DNA from 3 places in the Arthrobacter sorbitolis genome. Region 1 is predicted to be linked to each of the others. Evidence: predicted binding sites of a transcription regulator. Region 1 holds the regulator's gene; each other region holds the start of a gene.
What was found. The regulator LexA, encoded in region 1, represses DNA repair genes until DNA is damaged. The targets are predictions, from matches to a motif close to TCGAACANNTGTTCGA.
Positions count from the first base shown of each region.

Region 2: the regulator LexA is predicted to act here: its motif matches at 4,990-5,005, upstream of ruvA (Holliday junction branch migration protein RuvA).
Region 3: the regulator LexA is predicted to act here: its motif matches at 4,926-4,941, upstream of ACX80K_RS17895 (HNH endonuclease signature motif containing protein).

Region 1 covers NZ_JBTNDM010000012.1:41,538-48,577, forward strand. The annotation lists gene hisB (imidazoleglycerol-phosphate dehydratase HisB) at 1-354, opposite strand, end outside; gene ACX80K_RS15665 (histidinol-phosphate transaminase) at 493-1,587, opposite strand; gene ACX80K_RS15670 (LysM peptidoglycan-binding domain-containing protein) at 1,666-2,265, opposite strand; gene lexA (transcriptional repressor LexA) at 2,633-3,358, shown strand; gene ACX80K_RS15680 (ATP-dependent DNA helicase) at 3,440-5,518, opposite strand; gene hflX (GTPase HflX) at 5,511-7,040, opposite strand, start outside.
Region 2 covers NZ_JBTNDM010000001.1:716,804-723,843, forward strand. The annotation lists gene secF (protein translocase subunit SecF) at 1-616, opposite strand, end outside; gene secD (protein translocase subunit SecD) at 613-2,442, opposite strand; gene yajC (preprotein translocase subunit YajC) at 2,528-3,103, opposite strand; gene ruvB (Holliday junction branch migration DNA helicase RuvB) at 3,202-4,317, opposite strand; gene ruvA (Holliday junction branch migration protein RuvA) at 4,314-4,943, opposite strand; gene ruvC (crossover junction endodeoxyribonuclease RuvC) at 5,104-5,673, opposite strand; gene ACX80K_RS03440 (YebC/PmpR family DNA-binding transcriptional regulator) at 5,719-6,477, opposite strand; gene pdxT (pyridoxal 5'-phosphate synthase glutaminase subunit PdxT) at 6,480-7,040, opposite strand, start outside.
Region 3 covers NZ_JBTNDM010000022.1:17,850-24,889, forward strand. The annotation lists gene ACX80K_RS17875 (GNAT family N-acetyltransferase) at 1-197, opposite strand, end outside; gene ACX80K_RS17880 (SpoIIAA family protein) at 515-883, opposite strand; gene ACX80K_RS17885 (SDR family NAD(P)-dependent oxidoreductase) at 1,020-1,778, shown strand; gene ACX80K_RS17890 (SDR family oxidoreductase) at 2,088-2,747, shown strand; gene ACX80K_RS17895 (HNH endonuclease signature motif containing protein) at 3,030-4,913, opposite strand; gene ACX80K_RS17900 (heme-degrading domain-containing protein) at 5,046-5,591, opposite strand; gene ACX80K_RS17905 (matrixin family metalloprotease) at 5,688-6,698, opposite strand.

The DNA of each region.
Region 1 (7,040 bases):
GCCGGAGATGTCGACGACGGCGTTCGCGAGGGCCTCGTCGAGCGGGACGGTGGCCTCGCCGAACCGGCGGATGCCGGCCTTCGTCCCGAGCGCGATGCGGAGGGCCTCGCCGATCGCGATCGCGGTGTCCTCGACCGTGTGGTGGACGTCGATGTGCGTGTCGCCGGAGGACCTGATGGTGAGGTCGATCAGCGAGTGCTTCGACAGGGCCGTGAGCATGTGGTCGTAGAAGGGCACGGTGGTGTCGATCGAGGACACACCCGTGCCGTCGAGGTCGAGCTCCACGAGGACGCTGGACTCGCTCGTGACGCGCTCGATACGGGCCGTTCGGCCTGGGGCGGCATCAACTGTCATTGCTTTCCTTCTGTCTGCTCCCGGGCATCCGGGCACGGATCGGCGTTTCTGGGAGAGCCGGGGGTCGGGATCGGCGGGGCGCGCCGGGCGGCCCCTCAAGTCTAGGAGACCCGTCCGCAGGACGGGCCATCGGAGGGGCTAGAGCAGCTTCCCCAGCGCGGACAGGAACGCCGTCGTCTCCGGTTCTGTTCCCGCGGTGACGCGGAGCGACCCCGGGATCCCGACGTCGCGGATCAGCACCCCCGCCTCCAGCAGTCCCTCCCAGACGCGGTGCGGGTCGTCGAGGCCCGAGAAGAACACGAAGTTGGCGTCCGAGGGTGCCGGGGACAGTCCGAGGCGCTCGAGCTCCCGGACGATCCGGTCCCGCTGCACCTTGATCGCCTCGACGTTGGCCAGCAGCGTGTCCGCGTGGGTGAGCGCGGCGTTGGCCGCCGCCTGCGTGATCGCCGACAGGTGGTAGGGCAGGCGCACCAGCCGCAGGGCGTCCGCGACCTCCGGGGCTGCCGCGAGATACCCGATCCGCGCCCCGGCGAGGGCGAACGCCTTGCTCATGGTGCGGGACACGAGCAGCCGCGGGCGGCCGGGGAGCAGGGTGAGCGCGCTGGGTGTGTCCTTCTGCGCGAACTCCCCGTAGGCCTCGTCGACGATGATGATGGCGCGTTCCGCCTCGCCGGCGTCGTAGGCCGCCTCGACGACGTCGAGGCCCAGCGCCGTGCCCGTGGGGTTGTTCGGCGAACACAGGAAGACGATGTTGGCGGCCGACTCGCGTACCGCCCGGGCCGTGGCCCCAGGGGTCATGGCGTAGGCGGCCTGACGGTCCGCCGTGACGTACCGCGTGCCCGTGCCGCTGGCCAGCAGCGGGTACATGGAGTAGGTGGGCGGGAATCCGATCGCCGTCCGCCCCGGCCCGCCGAACGCCTGCAGGACCTGCTGCAGTACTTCGTTCGAGCCGTTCGCCGCCCACAGCTGGTCCGGGGTGAGGCCGTGGCCGAGATAGTCGGCGAGGTTTTTCCGCAGCTCCGCGAATTCGCGGTCCGGGTAGCGGTTGAGGCCCTGGGTCGCGTGGGCGACGGCCTCGACGATCGCGGCATGCACATCGGCCGGGACACCGTGCGTGTTCTCGTTGACGTTCAGGAGGATCGGGACGTCGAGCTGCGGCGCACCGTAGGGGTGCAGCCCGACGAGGTCGTTACGCAGCGGGAGGTTTGCAAGGGCGTCGACGGAGGAGGGCACGCTCCCAGTTTAAGCGATGCCGACTTCAGCGGCTAATGAAGTCGGGCTGGGCGCCTGCGGCGGCCGGACCGGCTCTGCCTATCCTGCCGCGGGGACGGCGATGCTCTGGCCCGCCTGGACGACGGAGCTGCGCAGGTCGTTGAGTTCGACCATCTCGGCCACGACCTCGCGCGGGTCGCGGTCCGGCGCGTACCGGAGCGCCAGGTCCCACAGGGACTCGCCGGCCGCCACACTGACCTCGACGGTCGACGAGGGTGCCGGCAGCGACTCCGAGGCCTGGGCCTGCGACGTGAGGAAGGCGCCGAGGAGGATGAGGGCCGCCACGCCGAGCGCGATCGGCAGGCCGACCAGCACCAGCCGTCCCCGCCGCGTCAGGGTCACGGGCCGCTCCGTACTCCGCTGCATGGAGGTACGGGGCTGCATGGACGTATCGGACAGCGTGGACGTGGCGGTGCGGGACGCCGAGCCACGGGGCCTGGGGACGCGGGGCCCGGTCCACGCCGTGCGCACGGGCGGGACGGACTGCAGGGCAGGGACGGACCGGAGGAGCGGGACGGACCGGGTGAGCGGGGCCGTCGCGGGCGGGGCGGACCGGACGAGACGGAGGTGCGGCTCCGGACGCGTGGGGGTCAGCGCCCAGAGCGCCGTGCTGCCGTGCTGTGCTGGTGCTTCAGCCATTACGTAGCCTCTTTCCCTTCGAACAGCCGGTCGGGGCTGGACTCTCGTTTCGAACGCGTGTTCTAATTCATCTGAGCTTATTTCTAGCACTGACCGACGACCCTTGTCGAGACTCGCTCGAACATATGTTTGAAAAGCCCCACCGTCTGCCCTAGCGTGAACAGGGCAGGGCATGGACGGCACCTGCTGCCACCAAGCGGCAGGCACGGCGTCGATGTACCTCAGGAAATCACCCGCCACTGACAGAATCGCTCCCGCCCCGGCGGAGGGCGGCAGGCGGGCACAACGGGATCTGCAGTCCCAGGCGAAAGGCATCACAGTGGCGGAACGAACATCGGCGGACCGGCAGGAATCGAACACGGCCGAGGTGCCGGCGAATGCCGTGCCGATCTCGGCGGGCCGTGGCCGCCCCCGCGGCCGCTCGGTGTCGAAGGGCCTGACCGCGCGCCAGCTGACCATCCTCGAGACCATCCAGCGCTCGATCGCGGACAAGGGCTACCCGCCCTCCATGCGGGAGATCGGCGACATCGTCGGCCTGGCCAGCCTGTCGAGCGTGACGCACCAGCTCTCGCAGCTCGAGCGGCTCGGCTACCTGCGGCGCGACCCCAAGCGTCCCCGGGCCATGGAGGTCCTGCTGCCGCTGACCCTGCCGCCCGAGCCGGCGACCGGTGACGGGTCGGCGCCGGAGCGGCCCTCTGCCGAGCACAGGGTCGCCGTCGACACCGCCCTGGTCCCGCTCGTGGGGCGCATCGCAGCCGGTGGGCCGATCCTCGCCGATCAGGTCGTGGAGGACGTCATGCCCCTCCCCCGGCAGCTCGTGGGCCATGGGGAGCTCTTCATGCTCAGGGTCTCGGGGGACTCGATGGTCGACGCCGCCATCTGCGACGGGGACTGGGTGGTGGTCCGGAAGCAGCAGAGCGCGCAGAACGGCGACATCGTTGCCGCTCTCCTCGACGACGAGGCGACGGTGAAGACCTTCCGCCAGCGCGACGGCCATACGTGGCTGCTGCCCCAGAACACCCGCTACGAACCGATCCTCGGAGACCATGCCAGCATCATGGGCAAGGTCGTCTCGGTGATGCGCGCCCTCTAGGTCCGGGCACGCACCACCGGGCATGCTAAGGGCGCCGCAGTCCGGAACTGCGGCGCCCTTCGCATGGCATCGGCAGGACCGTCAGCGGACGGAGAGGCGTTCGAGGATCCCGGTGACCGTGGCCCTGTCCGTCGTCGCCCAGAAGGGCGGCAGCGCGGCCCGGAGGAAGCCGCCGTAGCGGGCCGTGGCGAGGCGGCTGTCGAGCACGGCGACGACGCCCCGGTCCCCCGTGGAACGGATGAGCCGTCCGGCCCCCTGGGCGAGCCGGACCGCGGCGTGGGTCGCCGAGACGCTCATGAACCCGTTGCCGCCGTTGCGGGCGACGGCTCGCGTGCGGGCCGTCATGAGGGGGTCGTCGGGCCGGGGGAAGGGGATGCGGTCGATGACGACGAGGCGGCACGACGCGCCGGGCACGTCGACCCCCTGCCACAGGGACATCGTGCCGAACAGGCACGTGTCCGGCTCGGCCGCGAACCGGTCGACGAGCCCGCTCAGGGAGGACTCCCCCTGGCACAGGATCTCGAAGTCGACCTGGGGCCGTAGCGCCTCGGCCGCCTCCTCTGCGGCCCGCCGCGAGGAGAACAGGCCGAGCGCACCCCCGCGGGAGGCCCTGAGGAGCGTCAGCAGCTCCTGCAGCTGCGCGTCGGACGTGCCGCGCTCGGGCTTGGGCAGGTCCTTCGCCACGTACAGGACGCCCTGGCGCGGGTAGTCGAACGGACTGCCGACGTCGACGCCGGTCCAGGCGGGCGCGCCGGGTCCGCTGAGGCCCAGCGACCCCGCGACGGGACCGAACTCGGACCCGATGGCAAGCGTCGCCGAGGTGAGGATCACCGTGTGGTCCTCGAAGAGGCCCTCCCGCAGGCGTGCCGCGACCGAGAGCGGCGCGACGTTGAGTGTCGCGGGTGCACCCTCGTCCGGCTGCGCATACCCGGATCCCGGTGTGAAGGTGCTGGTCCGGGACGCCCAGACCACCTCGTTCGAATCGGTGGCCGCGAGGATGCGCTCGGCGAGGTCGAAGACCAGCGTGACGCGCGAGCGGGCCACCTGCCGCCCGCCGTCGGCGTCCGCCTCGGACTTGCCGTCCGTCTTCGTGTCGGACAGTGCGGCCCGTGCTGCGTCGCGGACCTGCGCGAGCGACTCCTCGAGGTCATCCGGCAGCCCGCCGGGCAGGAGCCCGGACGGGACGAGCTCCGAGGCCGCCTCGAAGGCGGCGGCCGCGGTGTCGAGGGCCGAGGTGCCGATGGAGGCGTGGCGGCGGAGGGCGGTGGAGGCCGCCCCCACCATGGAGGCCGAGAGCTGCCCGGACACGGCTCCGGTGACGCGGTCGTGCAGCTCGTGGGCCTCGTCGATCACGACGACGTCGTACTCGGGCAGGACGGCGAGCCCCTCGAACGCGCTGATCGCGAGCATCGCGTGGTTGGTGATGATGATGTCGGCGTCCGCGGCGGCGGCCCGGGCCTTCTCGCTGAAGCACTCCTGCGCCATCGGGCAGCGGGCGGCGCCCAGGCACTCCATGCTGGACACGGACACCTGCCGCCAGGCCCGGTCGCTCACGCCGGGGACGAGGTCGTCGCGGTCGCCCGTGTCCGTGCCGTCCGCCCACTCGCGCAGCCTCACCACCTCGCGGCCGAGCGCCGACGAGGGCGCGCCCCCGGTCAGCGGCGACGGGTGCGGTGTGGCGTCCTCGCCGAGGCTGAAGAGCGCATCGGGGACGTCCTCCTCGGGGAAGCCGCCGCCGGTCTTGTGGAGGCAGACGTAGTTGGAGCGGCCCTTGAGCAGGGCGACGTCGACGGGGCGCGCGAGGGCGGGCCGGACGGCCTCGAGGAGGCGCGGGAGGTCCCGGCCCACGATCTGCGCCTGCAGGGCGAGCGTCGCGGTCGAGACGACCGACGGCCGGTCGCTCTCCAGGGCGTGCGCGATGAGCGGGACGAGGTACGCGAGGGACTTGCCGGTCCCGGTGCCGGCCTGGACGAGCAGGTGGTCGCCCGAGCGGATGGCCTCACTGACCTGCCGCACCATCTCGTGCTGGCCGGTGCGCATCTCCCCGCCCATCGCGGCCACGGCGGTGTCGAGCAGTTTGATCGCTTGGTGGTTCCCGGGAGCGGACGGGCCCGGGACCGGCGCCGCGACGGCGGCGCCGGACCGTGGTGTGTCACTCATGCCGCAGGTACGGCTCCAGGTCGGCCGCCAGGCCCTCGCGAACCATCACCTCGAGGCGCGTCCCGTCGTCGACGTGCTCCAGGCCGAGGATCTCCACGTCCTCCTCGTGGAGGCGGCTCAGCACCTCGCCCCGCTCGTAGGGCACGAGCAGGTCCAGCTTGACCCCGGGACGCGGGATGCTCGTGCTGATGAGCTGACGGAGCTCGGTGAGCCCCGCCCCCGTGCGGGCGGACACGACGATGGAGCGTGGCTCTCGCTGCCGCAGCCGCTCGATGACGAACGGGTCGGCGGCGTCGGCCTTGTTGAAGACGAGGATCTCGGGCACCTTGCGGGCGTCGATCTCCGTCAGGACGGCGCGCACGGCGGCGATCTGCCCTTCCGGGTCGGGGTGCGACACGTCGACGACGTGCAGGATGAGGTCGGAGTCCGCCACCTCCTCCAGGGTCGACCGGAAGGCCTCGACGAGCTGTGTGGGCAGCGAGCGGACGAATCCGACCGTGTCGGCCAGCGTGTACCCGATGCCGTCGGGCGTCTCCGCCCGGCGGACCGTCGGGTCGAGCGTCGCGAACAGCGCGTTCTGCACGAGGACGCCTGCGTCCGTCAGCCGGTTCAGCAGGGACGACTTGCCGGCGTTCGTGTAGCCGGCGATCGCGACGGAGGGTACCTGGTTGCGTCGGCGGTTGGCGCGCTTCGTCTCCCGCGCGGGCTTCATCCCGGCGATCTCGCGGCGCAGCTTCGCCATGCGGTTGCGGATCTTCCGGCGGTCGAGTTCGATCTTCGTCTCACCGGGGCCTCGGGAGCCCATGCCGGCGCTCGCGCTGCCGACCTGGCCTCCGGCCTGGCGGGACATCGACTCGCCCCAGCCTCGGAGGCGCGGCAGCAGGTACTCGAGCTGCGCGAGCTCGACCTGCGCCTTGCCCTCGCGGCTCTTCGCGTGCTGCGCGAAGATGTCGAGGATCAGGGCGGTGCGGTCGATGACCTTCACCTTGACGATGTCCTCGAGGCCTCGGCGCTGCGACGGGGACAGCTCGCTGTCGACGATCACCGTGTCGGCTCCGGTGGCCTGGACGATGTCCTTCAGCTCCTGGGCCTTGCCCGAGCCGAGGAACGTCCCGGGGTCCGGCTTGGGGCGCCGCTGGACGATGCCGTCCAGCACCTCGGACCCGGCCGTCTCGGCGAGTGCGGCAAGTTCCTGCAGCGAGTTCTCGGCGTCCTGCGCCGTACCCTCGCTCCACAGCCCCGCGAGGACGACCCGCTCCAGCCTGAGCTGCCGGTACTCGACCTCGGTGACGTCCTCGAGTTCCGTCGACAGTCCGGCGACGCGGCGGAGGGCGCGGCGCTCCGCGAGGTCCTGCTGGTCCCCGTCGGCGTCCGACGTCTCGTCGTCACCCGAGAGGGCGAGCGCCCGTGAACGCCAGGTCGTCTCGATCGGTGCTGCGGTCTTCTCCGGCTTCGTCCCGTTCTTCGCCTTCGCCACGGCAGCTTCGTCGCTCGCCAGGATCCGGTCGATAACGGCTTGGAT
Region 2 (7,040 bases), on a different contig from region 1:
TGGTCAGGAAGCCGATGATCGCCGACGGGGTCACCTCGAAGTCGCTCAGCGCGTACAGGCCGGCGGTGACCACCATGACCACCACGAGCGCCGCCATCGCGGCCAGCGCCATCTTCCAGGTGCGGAAGTAGATCGCCATCAGGATCGCGGCGAGGAGCACGAACACGCCGAAACCGATCAGGGCCTGGCGGCTGACGTCCTCGCCCCAGGTCGGACCGACGAAGCTGGAGGTCACCTGGTCCTCGCCCACGCCGTACCCGCTCACGAGGTTGTCGCGCACGCTGAGCGTCTGGTCGTCCGAGAGGCGCTCGGTCTGGATGCGCATCGTGTCCGCGGCGATGTTGGTGACCCGCGGGACGGCGTCGGGCACGACGTCGGTGACCGCCTTCTCGCCGACCGCGGCATCGGTGTTGTCCGTCGCGGAGACCGTGAACTCGGATCCGCCCCGGAAGTCGATGCCGAGGTTGAAGCCGCCCTTGACCACCGGGATGATGATCGAGATCAGGAGGGCGATGCCGGCGATGAGGAACCACAGGTTCCGCTTGGCGACGAAGGGGTAGGAGCGCTTGCCCGAGTACAGCTCGTTGCCGAACGTGGCGAAGTTCGTGCGGCTCATTCGTTGGTCTCCTTCTGGGAACCGGTGCGCCCGGCGGCGGTGGAACCGGTGCGCGCGACGACGGAGGACTCCGGGCGGTCGGCGACGGCGGACTCGGTGCGCCCGGCGACCGATGACCCGGTGCGCCCGGCGAGAGCCTTCTCCTGCTCCGCGCGACGGCGCTCGGCGATGGTCAGGCGCCGCTCGGCCTCGGCCGAGGCCCCCTTGTTCCTGGTACGGGCGACGGCGACGGGCGCCTGGCCCGGTTCACGCAGCCGACCTGCTCCGCGGTAGAGCGGGATACCGCCGAGGCGGCGCGGGTCGAGCCCGGACCAGGGATGGCCCTCGCCGAAGAACTTCGTCCTGGCGAGGAGGCGGAGGACCGGGTGCGTGAACATGAACACGACGACGAGGTCGGCGATCGCCGTGAGCCCGAGGGTGAACGCGAACCCGCGCACGTTGCCGACGGCGACGAAGTAGAGCACGAGGGCGGCGAGCAGGTTCACCGCCTTGGAGGCGAGCACCGTCCGCTTGGCCCGGCGCCAGCCGTTCTCCACGGCGGAGACGAGACCGCGTCCGTCACGCAGTTCGTCGCGGATGCGTTCGAAGTAGACGATGAACGAGTCCGCCGTCTGGCCGATGGCGACGATGAGGCCGGCCACGCCGGCCAGGGACAGGCGGTAGTTCTCCGTCCAGCCGAGGATGCAGATGGCGAGGTACGTCAGGACGCCCGCGACGACCAGCGAGGCGATCGTGACCAGGCCCAGGAGCCGGTACTGGAACATCGAGTACGCGGCCACGAGCAGGAGGCCGATCAGGCCGGCGACGAGGCCGAGCCGCAGCTGGTCGGCGCCGAGGGTCGCGGAGATCTGCTGCTCGCTCTGGATCTCGAAGCTGATCGGCAGGGCACCGTACTTCAGCTGCTCCGCCAGGGCGGCCGCCGACTCCTCGGTGAAGTTGCCGGTGATCTGCGGGTTGCCGTCGGGGATGACGGCGTTGGTCGTGGGAGCCGAGACGATGCGCCCGTCGAGGACGATCGCGAACTGGTTGCGGGGATCGCCCTGGCCGAGCGCGTACAGGCGCTCCGTGACCTCTCGGAAGGTCTCGGTGCCCTCGTCGTTGAAGTCGATCGTGACGGCCCAGGTGTTGAGGGTCTGGCCCTGCGCGCTGCGCTGCAGGCCGTAGCTGGCCGTCGAGATGTCGGTTCCCGGGACCTCGACGGGTCCCAGGATGTACTTGCCCTGCGTGTCGGGCTCGCAGGCGACCATGGGCTGGTCGGCGGGCGCGGGCTCCTCGGCGGGCTCGAGGGCCGCCGGGTCGAGGCAGTCGAGCGCCTCGAACTGCTTGTAGAGCTCCGGCGTGATCCAGTTGGGGTCGCTCGCGTCCTGGGGCTCGGCGGCCGGCGTGGGCAGCTGGTCGTCGGGCGTGGGTGTCTCCGCGGCCGCCGCCTGGCCGGGGCCTCCGGCGAGGACGGGGCGGAACTCCATCTGCGCGGAGGCCTGGATGAGGTCACGCGTCTGGGGGTCCGGCGTGCCGGGCAGCGACACGATGACGTTCTGGCCGGACTGCGTGTTGATCTCGGCCTCGGCGACGCCGGAGCCGTCCACGCGCTGGCGGATGATCTCGACGGCCTGGTCCAGCTGTTCGGGCGTGATGTCGCTGCCGCCCTGGACGCGGGGGGCGAGGATCATCTGCGTGCCGCCCTCGAGGTCGAGGGCCAGGCGGGGGCTCCAGCTCGCGGTGCTCCAGTAGGATCCCGCTCCCAGCAGGATCGCGAGCAGTGCTGTCAATGCGCCCAGCCAGACAAGTGTCCGCTTGGCTGCCGTCCCGGGACCGGTACGAGGCATGATGGATGTCCTTATTCAGTGGCGCGTCTCGGGCGCCGGGTCGATGCTGACGGGCGCCGGCTGAGTACCGGCGCCCTGCGGAATGCTAGTGGTCGGGGTTCGCCCTGGGATCGCGGTTCTCCCGGGCGGCTTCGCGGTTCAGGCGTTCCCGGGTCTCTTCGGGGCTCTCGACGCCGGACGCAGCGCCTGCGGTTCCCGCGGCGGTGGACCCGGAGGTCGGTGTGCGGTCCGGGACGTCCCCGCTGAGCGACGACGCGTCGTCGGGCACCGTGGTGCCGTCGACGGCGGCGTCGCTGGATGTGACGGCATCGGTGGAATCGGTGGAGTCGGTCGCGTCGCCGACGACGGCGGGTTCCTGCTGCACCACCTTCGACAGGGCCTGCGTGTGGACGGTCGCGAGGTTGCCGGGCGACAGTTCGAGGACGGCCTTGTTGTTCTCCTGGTCGATCGAGACGATCGTGCCGTAGAGCCCGAACTGGGTCATGACCTCCGTGCCGGGCTCCATCTGCGTCCGCATCTCCTTGACCTGCTGCTGCGTCTTCCGCTGCCGCCGGAACATGGTGAAGATCAGGAACGCCAGCGCCAGCGGCAACAGGAGCGAGAAGATGTCGAAGGCTGGAGCATCTCCTGAGGCGTTCTGGGCGACTACGTGTGCAAGCACTGGGATTCCGTTCCTGGGACTGGGTGTGGCGGCAGCATTGTGCCCCGGCACACATGAGAGAACACCAGTGTAAAGGGGAATTCTGGGCGCCCGGCGCGTCAGGACTCCGGCTGGGCCCAACTGTCAAGCGCGGATTCGGTGTCCAGCAGCGATTCCGGTGCGACGGAGAAGAGGTCCTCGGGCATCGCGGCCGCGACGTTCTGCGGCATTTCGAGGCCGAGGTGCTTCCAGGCGGCCGCCGTCGCGATCCTGCCACGCGGCGTCCGGCCGAGGAGCCCCTCGCGGACGAGGTAGGGCTCCGCGACGGTCTCCACCGTCTCGGGCTCCTCCCCCACCGCGATCGCCAGGGTCGACAGGCCCACGGGCCCACCGTTGAACTTGGTGATGAGCGCCGTCAGGACGCCGCGGTCCAGGCGGTCGAGGCCACGGGCATCCACCTCGTACATGTCGAGCGCAGCGCTCGCCGAGCGGGCGTCGATGAGGTCGACGCCGTGCACGAGCGCCCAGTCCCGCACACGGCGCAGCAGGCGGTTGGCGATACGCGGCGTGCCGCGCGAGCGGCCGGCGATCTCGGCGAAGGCAGCGGAGCTCACCTTCATGTCCATGAGCATGGCGGAGCGCCGGAGCACCAGTTCGAGTTCCTCGGTGGAGTAGAACTCGAGGTGACCGGTGAAGCCGAAGCGGTCACGGAGCGGACCCGGCAGGAGTCCGGCACGCGTGGTGGCGCCTACGAGGGTGAAGGGCGGCAGTTCGAGCGGGATCGCCGTGGCGCCCGGACCCTTGCCCACGATGATGTCGACCCGGAAGTCCTCCATGGCCATGTACAGCATCTCCTCGGCCGGCCGGGACATGCGGTGGATCTCGTCGAGGAAGAGCACCTCCCCGTCGGTGAGCGAGGAGAGGATCGCTGCGAGGTCCCCCGCGTGCTGGATCGCCGGCCCCGACGAGATACGGAGCGGCGCGTTCATCTCCGAGGCGATGATCATGGCGAGCGTCGTCTTGCCGAGGCCCGGGGGGCCGGAGAGCAGCACGTGGTCGGCGGTGCGCCCGCGCATGCGGGAGGCCTCGAGGACGAGGGAGAGCTGCCGCCGGACGCGCTGCTGCCCCACGAAGTCGTCGAGGTTCTTGGGGCGGAGCGCCGCCTCGATGGCGCGATCCTCCGGATCGGCCGCGGGCGCTACGACCGTCGCCTCCTCGGGCTGCTGGTCCGTCATGATCCCACCTTCGCCCGAGCCGAGCTCCGCGCGCCGTCCTGGCCGAGCCGGCGCAGCGTCAGCTTCAGGATCTGGCCCACGTCGCCCGTCGCCGCGACCTCGGGCGCGTCGGCGACGGCGGCGTCGATCGCCGCCCCGGCGTCCTTCTCCGACCAGCCGAGGCCCATCATGGCGGTGAGGACCTGCCCCTGCCAGGTGCGTGCGGGCACGCCGGTCTTCGCCTCGAGGGGCACGAGCTTCCCGGCGAGTTCGAGCACGATGCGCCGGGCACCCTTCGGTCCGATACCGGGGACCTTGCTGAAGGCCTTGTCGTCGCCCGACGACGCCGCGACGCGGATCGCCTCGGGCGTGTGCACGGCGAGGACGGCGAGGGCGAGCCGGGGTCCGACGCCGCTGACGGCGAGGAGCGTCTCGAAGACCTCCCGCTGGTCGGCGTCCTCGAAGCCGAAGAGCGTCATCGAGTCCTCGCGCACGATCATGGCGGTGGCGACGGAGGCCTGCTCCCCCACGCGCAGTCCCGCGAGGGTCTGGGGGGTCGCCTGGACCTGCATGCCGAAGCCGTTGACGTCGAGAACGGCGGAGTGCAGGCCCACGTGGGTCACTGTTCCTCGCAGGGAACTGATCATGTAGAGCTCCAGGGCAGATGCGGGTCGGCCGGGCGGTCACCCGACGTCGAACATACGTTCTAATGTCCAACGGTACCGGGGTCTGGCCGTCCGATCGAGTCGCCACACCGGGAAGTGCAGCGCGGCAGGGCGACGGGGCGACGCTGTCGCGGGGCCGGCGCTACCGTCGTCGCGCGCGTGCCTCCGCCTCGGCCCAGATGCGCTGGGCGGGGGTGACCGTGCCGCCCGATGCGGCTGCGCCCTGCTGCCCCACTCCCCTGCGCCAGGCATGGGTTATCGCGAGGGCCAGGGCGTCGGCGGCGTCGGCGGGCCGGGGCGCCGTCTCGAGCCGGAGGATCTTCGTCACCATCTTCGTGACCGCGGCCTTGTCCGCCTGCCCGTTGCCGGTGACTGCGGCCTTGACCTCGGTGGGGGTGTGGAGCGCCACGGGGATGCCGCGCCGCGCGGCGGAGACGATCACGACGCCGGACGCCTGCGCCGTCCCCATCACGGTGCTGACGTTGAGCTGGCTGAAGACGCGTTCCACCGCGAGGACCTGCGGCTGGTGCAGGTCGAGCCACGAGTCGACGGCCTCCGAGATGACGAGGAGCCGCTCGTCGAGGCTCCTGCCGGCCTCGGTGCCGACGACGCCCACCGCGACGAGCGTGGAACGCCGATTCGGTTCGATGTCGACGACGGCGAGGCCGCACCGGGTGAGGCCCGGATCGACGCCCATGACGCGGTAGGTCATGGCGTCACCCGTCCCCGGAGGCGGGACGCAGGGAGAGCTGCGATGTCAGTCGTCGTTCTCGAGCTCCGCCAGGACCTCGTCCGGCAGGTGCGCGTTCGAGTAGACGTTCTGCACGTCGTCGAGCTCCTCGAGGGCGTCGACGAGCCTGAGGAACTTCCGTGCGCCGTCGGCGTCGAGGGCGACCTGCATGGACGGTACGAACTCGACGTCGTCGGTCTCGTACTCGATGCTGCTCGCGTCGAGCGCCGCGACGACGGCCCGCAGGTCCTGGGGCTCGGAGACGATCTCGAACGTGTCGGCCGACTCCTTGACCTCGTCGGCACCGGCGTCGAGGACGGACATGAGCAGTTCGTCCTCGGTGAGGCCGTTCTTCGGCAGTGTCACGACACCCTTGCGTGCGAACAGGTAGGCCACGGAGCCCGGATCGGCGATGGTGCCGCCGTTGCGGGAGATGCCGAGGCGCACCTCGGAGGCCGCACGGTTCTTGTTGTCCGTGAGGCACTCGATCAGCAGGGCGGACCCCTGGGGGCCGCGGGCCTCGTACATGATCGTCTGGTAGTCCACGGCCTCGCCGAGCAGGCCGGCCCCGCGCTTCACCGCACGGTTGATGTTGTCGATGGGCACGGAGGTCTTCTTGGCCTTGGAGACGGCCAGTTCGAGGCCGGGGTTACCCGCGACGTCGGCACCGCCGGCCCGCGCCGCGACCTCGATGTTCTTGATCAGCTTCGCGAAGGACTTCGCGCGCTTGGCGTCGATCGCGGCCTTCTTGTGCTTGGTTGTTGCCCATTTGGAGTGCCCCGACATGCTTACGCTTCTCCTCTGATCATCCGGATAAAGAGTTCGTGGACCCGCCGCTCGCCCGTGACCTCCGGGTGGAAACTCGTGGCCAGCAGGTTCCCTGAACGCACTGCGACAATTCTAGCGACCGGCTCCAAGTCGGTCCCGGTGCCGCCCGAGGCGCGGGCCGGCGTCCCGTCCGGGCCGCGGGTCGGGGGGCCGTCGGAGGGGCCCGCCTGGGGCGTCTCGGCGGCGGGCACCTGGGCCAGGACCTCGACGTCGGCGCCCACCTTCTCCACCCACGGTGCGCGGATGAAGACGGCCCGCATCGGCTCGTCCCCGGCGACGGAGCCGGTCGCCGCGAGTCCCGCGAACGCGAGATCGGTCTCGAAGGAGTCGCGCTGGCGGCCGAAGGCGTTGCGCCGCACCACCATGTCGAGGCCGCCGAAGGTCTGCTGGGGGTCGCCGTTCCGGTCGGTCGCGGGGTCGGCGATGACGTCGGACAGCAGGATCATGCCCGCGCACGATCCGTAGACCGGCAGGCCGCCCGCGATCAGTTCGCGCAGCGGTCCGGCCAGGCCGAACGTGCG
Region 3 (7,040 bases), on a different contig from region 1:
TGACGGATCAGGGTGCTTCCGATGCCGTGGCCCTCCATCTCGTCGTCCACGACCGTGTGGGTGAAGACGATCGTGTCACCGGAGCGTTCGTATGCGGCGATGCCGGCGGATTCGCCGTCGAGGGTGGCGACGTAACGGCTCTTGCCCTCGTTGTTGGTGACCTGGACGTCGCCGTTTGCGGTGTTTCCGGTGCTCATGATGCCACTGTGGCACCCGACGCCGAGGACGGTCAACGAGCCTTCGCGGACACTCGGCGCATGGTCGGTCGCGGTATCGTGCGGCGGAGGTTCGGTCCGGCGGTCACGGTCGGGCTATCGTGCGCCGGAGGTTCGGTCCGTCGGTCGGGTCGCGGTATCGTGCGCCGGAGGTTCGGTCACAGGATTGGATCGCGGAGGCCCATTTCTTCAGGGACCTCGAGCTGTCCCGCTCGAGTGCGCTGCGCTGCGCTGTGCTGCGTGGCGTTGCTGGCCGACACGTGCTCCACGGGCTGGAGCGTTCCGGGCCGTCGGTCGAGTTATTGTGCGGCGGCGCCCTGGTCGATCACGGCGCTCTCCCGGAGCCAGCTGAGTGCCTCGGGTTCCGACGTGAAGAAGCGCGTGGTGGTGGGGGAGCGATGCGAGAAGCCCGACATCACCTCGTCGACCGCATCAGCACCCACGAGTGCCACTCTCGAGAATCCTCGATAGGCGGCCATCCCCACGCGTGCTTCCGGCGTGATGCCGGTGATGCCGTGCATGTGGACCAGGAGCGGCAGGACGGCGGGACCGTGGAACTCTGCCAGGGCGCGGGCAGCGGCGACGGCGTCCGCATGGGTGATCTCGACGCCCCGGTTCCATCGCAGTCTGAGGATCCCCCTGTCGAGGTGCGCGCTGAACGAGTCCATCCGGGGTCCTTCACGGGTGAGGCATGGGCAAGGGGAATGGCTAGCAGCGTAGCAAGGACCTCCCCCGGGATCGTTTCCTTGTCCACAGGTGCCCATCTCCGGCGGTCCGCGGCGTGCAGGATGTAGCGTCTGATTCATGACATTGAGCATTCTGGTGACAGGAGCAAGTCGCGGGATCGGCGAGGCCATCGCCCGGGAACTCGCCGGCAGGGGACACCGCATCGCCGTGCATGCCGGTCGGGATGTGTCGGCAGCGAGAGCTGTCCGGGAGGGTCTTTCCGGTTCCGGGCACGCCGTCGTCGTCGGTGATGTGGGGGATCCGGAGGCGTGCCGGAGCATCGTAGACGGTGTCGTGCAGGACCTCGGGGGTATCGATGTGCTGGTGAACAATGCCGGGATCTTCGAGGCACACCCCATCGACGGCACCTCCTACGAGGACTGGCAGCAGGCATGGCGCCGGACGCTCGACGTGAACCTCCTGGGACCCGCGAACCTGGCTTGGCTGGTGGCGCGCCACCTCCTCGATCGGCCCACGGGGCCGGACGGCGGACGGCTGATCTCCGTCGGGTCACGCGGTGCGTACCGTGGTGAGCCGATCACTCCTGCGTACGGTGCCAGCAAGGCGGCCCTGCATGCCACGACGCAGTCCCTCGCCGTTGCGCTCGCCCCTCACGGCATCCTTGCGGCGGCGGTGGCGCCCGGTTTCGTGGAGACGGACATGGGCAGGACCGTTCTGGACGGTCCCGGTGGTGCTGCTGTCCGAGCGCAGAGTCCGTTCAACAGGGTTGCGACACCGGAGGAGATCGCTCTGGCCGTCGCCTGGCTCGCTACAGAAGCCCCGATCTGGGTCAGCGGTACGGTGGTCGACGCGAATGGAGCGTCCTATCTCCGGTAACCACTCGTATAGCTCGCGGCAGGGAGGGCTTGCTGTCCCTGTGGGACTGTGAGGTAGAGCCTTGCGCGCGAGCGACGGAATCCTGCTGCACAGGGAGGATCTGCAGCCACCGGCGATCCTGTCTCTGCTTGACGAGTCCTGCCGCGATGTAGTTCCACCGGACAGATAGTGTCGATGCTCGGGAATACGCCTGCGCCAGGGGCTGAACGTGGTGCTACCGGTGGCGAGCGCTCGTGTGGGAGGGCTAGCGTCGGAGGGACGGTGTCGGACGACCACGACTCGACCAGAAGACGACCACAAGGAGTTCTCATGTCACGCGTAGCCATCATCGGTGGGCACGGAAAAGTAGCGCTGCATCTCGCGAAGATCCTGAGCAGTCAGGGCCATCAGGTCGGTTCGATCTTCCGCAATCAGGACCACTCCGCAGACGTCGAGCAGACGGGTGCTACTCCTGTCGTGGCCGACGTATCCGAACTGTCGGTTGCACAGATGGCCGACGTCTTCAGTGGCCATGACGCCGTCGTATGGTCTGCCGGTTCGGGTGGCAGCAGCGTGGAGGCCACCTATGCGGTGGATCGGGATGCTGCGATCCGTTCGATCGATGCAGCGCAGGAAGCCTCGGTGGGCCGCTACGTCATGGTGTCCTACATCGGCTCTCGCAAGGACCATGGCGTCCCCGAGGACAGTGGGTTCTTCCACTACGCGGAAGCCAAAGCCGCAGCGGACGAGCACCTCCGCAACTCGAAGCTGGCCTGGACCATCCTCGGCCCTGGTTCGCTGACCACGGAGCCGGGTACCGGGAACATCGAGGTATCCGACGAGCCCCACCAGACCACGGTGACCCGCGAGGACGTGGCGCACGTCGCCGCGGTCGTCCTCGGCGAGCTCGGCACCGTGGACAGGACGATTCGGTTCAACAACGGTGATTCGCCGATCGCGGAGGCCATCGAGAGTTCCCTGGACAGCTGATCACCTATGACGGGGCGGCGCTTCTGCGGGAGGGCCGCCTTTGTCGTACGTCCCGATTCACGCTGTCTGTCCGTCCCCGTTCACACGTTTCACGATGTCCCACCTTCATCGGGCGAGACCCTCGGGGAGCCGCTGGTAGTAGCGCTCACCGCGTTCGCCGTCCCGGGATGTGCCGAGAGATCTGCAACTCGGAACAGGAGGTGGATCACAGTACTCCGCCCCCAACCTCTCAGGTGCGCTGCTCGTTCGCGACACCGACCAGGTTGGACAGAAGTCATGCTCTCAATCAACGCGTGCACGACCGCGCCCCCAACCCGGACCCGGACCCGGATCCGGACTCGAGCCAGGACCCGACTCGGGACCAGGACAAGGACCCGGGTCCGGGCCCCAACCAGGATGCGACTCGTCACCAGGACCAGGACCAGGACTTGGATCCTGGCCCCAACGAGAACCCCAACCCGAGCCCCAACCCGAACCAGAACCCCAACCCGAACCAGAACCCCAGCCCGAACCAGAACCAGAACCCCAACCCGAGCCCTTACCCGGGCTTGGGCCGGAACTCGGATCGGGCCGCGACCGGGAGTGCGCAAGTGCTTCGTCGACCACCGTTCCTGCCTGCCAGTAGGTGTTCCTGCGGGCTACACCCGCGCGCCCTGGTCTCCCGGGTGCGCGGAACCAGGGGATGCCTCCGCGTGCTTCGACCGTCCACAGATCCTGATGGATGAGGTGGTGATGTCGTGAGCAGAGCAGGACGCCGTTGTCGATGCTGGTCGAGCCACCGCGCGACCAGGGCCTCATGTGGTGGGCTTCGCACCAGCTGGCCGGGATGGAGCAGTCGGGGAAGGCACAGCCCTTGTCGCGAGCCACCAGTGCTCGCCGAAGATGTGGTGGAAAGAGTCGTTGGGCTCGTCCGACGTCGAGCACCTGACCTTTGCCGCCCAGTACCAGAGGGATGAGGTCGGCGTCGCAGGCCAGCCTCCGGATGTTCCTGGCGGTGATCTGCTCCGTGAAGACGGCGTTACCTGCTCGCTGCGTCTCGCCGAGCAGGTCCTTGTAGTCGATGGTCACCATGACCTGAGGGCGGTGACCGCCGGTAGCCGGAAGCTCAGCCGAGGCAAGGGCTATCTTGCAGGCGGAAACGAGGCCGTCGAGGAGACTCTGGGCTCTTGTCGCGGGATCGGGGTACGGGTCGAGGTGAGACCCTGGGACGGCCGACGAGCCTGCAACGGAGACCGATGGATTCCGCTCCTCGTCGCAGGCCGACGCGTCGGCTGCCCCGTCGGCTGCCCCGTCGGCTCCGCCACCAGTCGAATCAGCAGCATGTCCCGAGGACCCCCTCGGGTTGGCGGCAGAATTCATGACCGTCACCAGGTGCTCGAACTGCTCGTCGGTCGCCCCGATCTCCATCAGATGCAGTCCGTGGCGCCGACCCTTCAGGAACACGCCCTGCCGCGCTCGCAGCACCTTCTCCGTGGGCTCCTGCCCATCCTGATCGAGCACCGACTCCCACCGGCGCGCCAGCACCCGGAGGATGTCCTCGTCCGACTCGATCGCCTGCCTCGTCAGATGAAGCTCCATCGATTCACGCTGCTGCGGCGTCGCAACGGACTGCACCCGATCGAGAGCCTGCGCGACCACCGTGGCAGCCCTCCCGCTGATGACCCCTGCCCCGGCTGCCTCGCTCAGGGCCTCCAGCCGAGGCGGGACCGCGGCTCCCGACGGTGAGATGCTGGGAAGGACCACCTCGACAAGGCTCAGCCGCCGTCGTGCTTCTGCCCGACTGATCCCGAGGGTTCCTCTCAGGAAATCGGCACAGTCCCTGTAGCCGCTGTCCGCCCGAGCGCCGGACGCCGCTGCTGTCGCGGGAGGCGATGCGGTAGGTGAGGCTACATCCCACGTTGAACCTGCGCCGAGCACGGGAGGGCCCGTCTCCCCTCCGCCGTCGCCACCCGCATGCTGTTCACCCGCGAGAGCCGCAGCGATTATCTGCAGATGATCGACCATCCTCGAGGCCTGCTCGACCTGCAGGATGAACTGCATCGCATTCGGTGCTGACATGACGCCGTGCCGATCCGCGGCCTCTCGAGCAGACTCCGCGAGCAGGGCGATCGCCGAGTCCAGGGGACTCGGTGATCGCGGAAGGCGCTCGATCGGGACGGTAGCCATGCCCCAATTTTATCGAACGGACGTACTAATTCGGAGGCGAGAGGGCCAATGTGGAGCGGTAGTCGCAGCGGTTTGTCCACATACCCGGATGGTGTGGGCCCCACCTGGTGAAGAGCGGAAGACTCAGGAGAACTACAGGCCGTTGGCGGCGTGGAACGTCCGCAGAGCCTCGACGACGAGCCTGTGGTCCTCGAGCTGCGGTAGCCCGGAGACCGTCACGGTCGCCACGGGGCCGACGCCCCTGATGTAGAACGGGAAGGAGCCGCCATGGGCAGCGTGGGTCGAGGTGTCGAACATCGGGTTGTCCTCGATCCTGCCGCCATTGCGCCGCGCCCGCAGACCGACGAGCAGCGACGGCACAGAATAGCGTTGCGCCGTGCGGCTCTTCGCGTCGAGCCAGTGATCGTTGTCGGGGGTAGCACCTTCGAGCGCCGCCCGGAACAGGATGTGGTTCGGCTTGCAGATGCTGACGGCGATCGGCAGATTGCGTCCCACTCCCAGCTGGACGAGCAACTGTCCCAGGGCGACGGCGTCGTCGTTGGTGAATCGCGTGAACTGGAGCTCGGCGACCTCGCCCTCGATCTTGGCGATGAGCGCCTCGAGTGCTTCGGCAGGCTGGTCGCCGCCGCCGTCGGGGTCGAACGGACGGATCACTGTCGAACGGGCGTCATTGCTCATTGGATAAATCTACGCGGTGGAAGGCCGCTGCGGAATTTGAACCGGGGACCACGATCCAGGCATCTTGACAACCCTGTGGCCCTCCAATGTGCACGGTCAGAGCCCGGGCGCGCAGGGTCCCGCTCCGAGGAGCGCGAGACCGGCGAGGTCGCCCTCACCGAAGGAGGTCACGCCGAAGTTCTCGGGGTTCATCAGTTCGTCCGGGTCATCGATATGGTCCAGCCCGACGACGTGCGCGAGTTCGTGCATGATGACCGCCTTCAGGTAGGCGCGACCGTCGGGAAATCGCAGGGTGTCGACAGCGTCGGGTGCGTCGAGCTGCACCTGTCCGCCCTCGTATACGAGGGGTTGCCCCGGTGCCTGCGCGTAGTCGCTACCACCGAGCCCGGCGACGTCGCCGGCGAGTTCGGGGATCTCCGCGGCACTCGTCCATGTGATCAGCACCGGCACCCAGTTCTTGCCGTACAGCTCCGGCTGGTACAGGTCCCGCTCCTCGCTGGGCCCTTCCGTCGTCGTGCCGTCATCGACGAACTGCAGCCCCGTCGCCGCCGACACCTCGGCGACGGCCTCCTGCACCAGACCTTCCGAGCCGGCGGGTGCGTTGTCGGGCCGTATGACGTAGTGGAGGGGGCGGCAGGGATCGTAGGCGATCCACTCCTGATCCTCGACCGGCGACTCGAAGAGCCGGAATGCCGTCGACGCCGGAGCGGGCGGGGGAGTGCCGAGCGGCACCTCGCCGGCCTCGACGCCGGGCGGCGGCACGTCGGCGCCGGGCAGGTGAGGCAGGACGGCCGGCAGCACGAAGCGGTCGAACAGCGACGGCGTCGCGTACAGGAAGACGACGAGCCCGAGGACCGCGGCGGTCGTGAGGTGCAGCTTCAGTCGGCTCAGAAAGCGTCGCCGTGGACCGGTCCGGCGCCACCGAGACGTGGACGAGCCACGTCGCTCCGACGCGTTCGACGGCGCCGCACGCCAAGGGGACGGAGCGGACGGTCGGCGAGGGTCATCGTCGAGTGCCCAGAGAGGAACGCGGCCCGACGGCGACCGACGCACGCCCTCCGCCTTGTCGTTCCGCTCGTGGTTCCATTCGCGATCCTGTATCCCCATGCTCTCCGCTTCCCCCTACCGATGATCCTCGTCCATCCTGCTGCACGCTCCGCGGGCGCCGCTGCCGTTCGAGCCGTCCTTCGCCAATGCTGCGCGAAGGCTGCCAAGTCCGGATTGGACAATGGCGGTAGGCCCACCCGCGCACGACGGCGGCCCCGCCACCACCCGGAGGCGGCAGGCACACCCCGGAATGACGGCAGCCCTGGCGCCACGCGGCTGCAGCAGTCGGAGCAGGCACGCGGGACAGAAGGGGGTAGGTGAGGACAGCCGCAATGAGCACACCAGGGGGAGCGGCTTGTTCAGCGAGGGCCGACGGCGGCAGGCACGCCCGCGAACGATGCC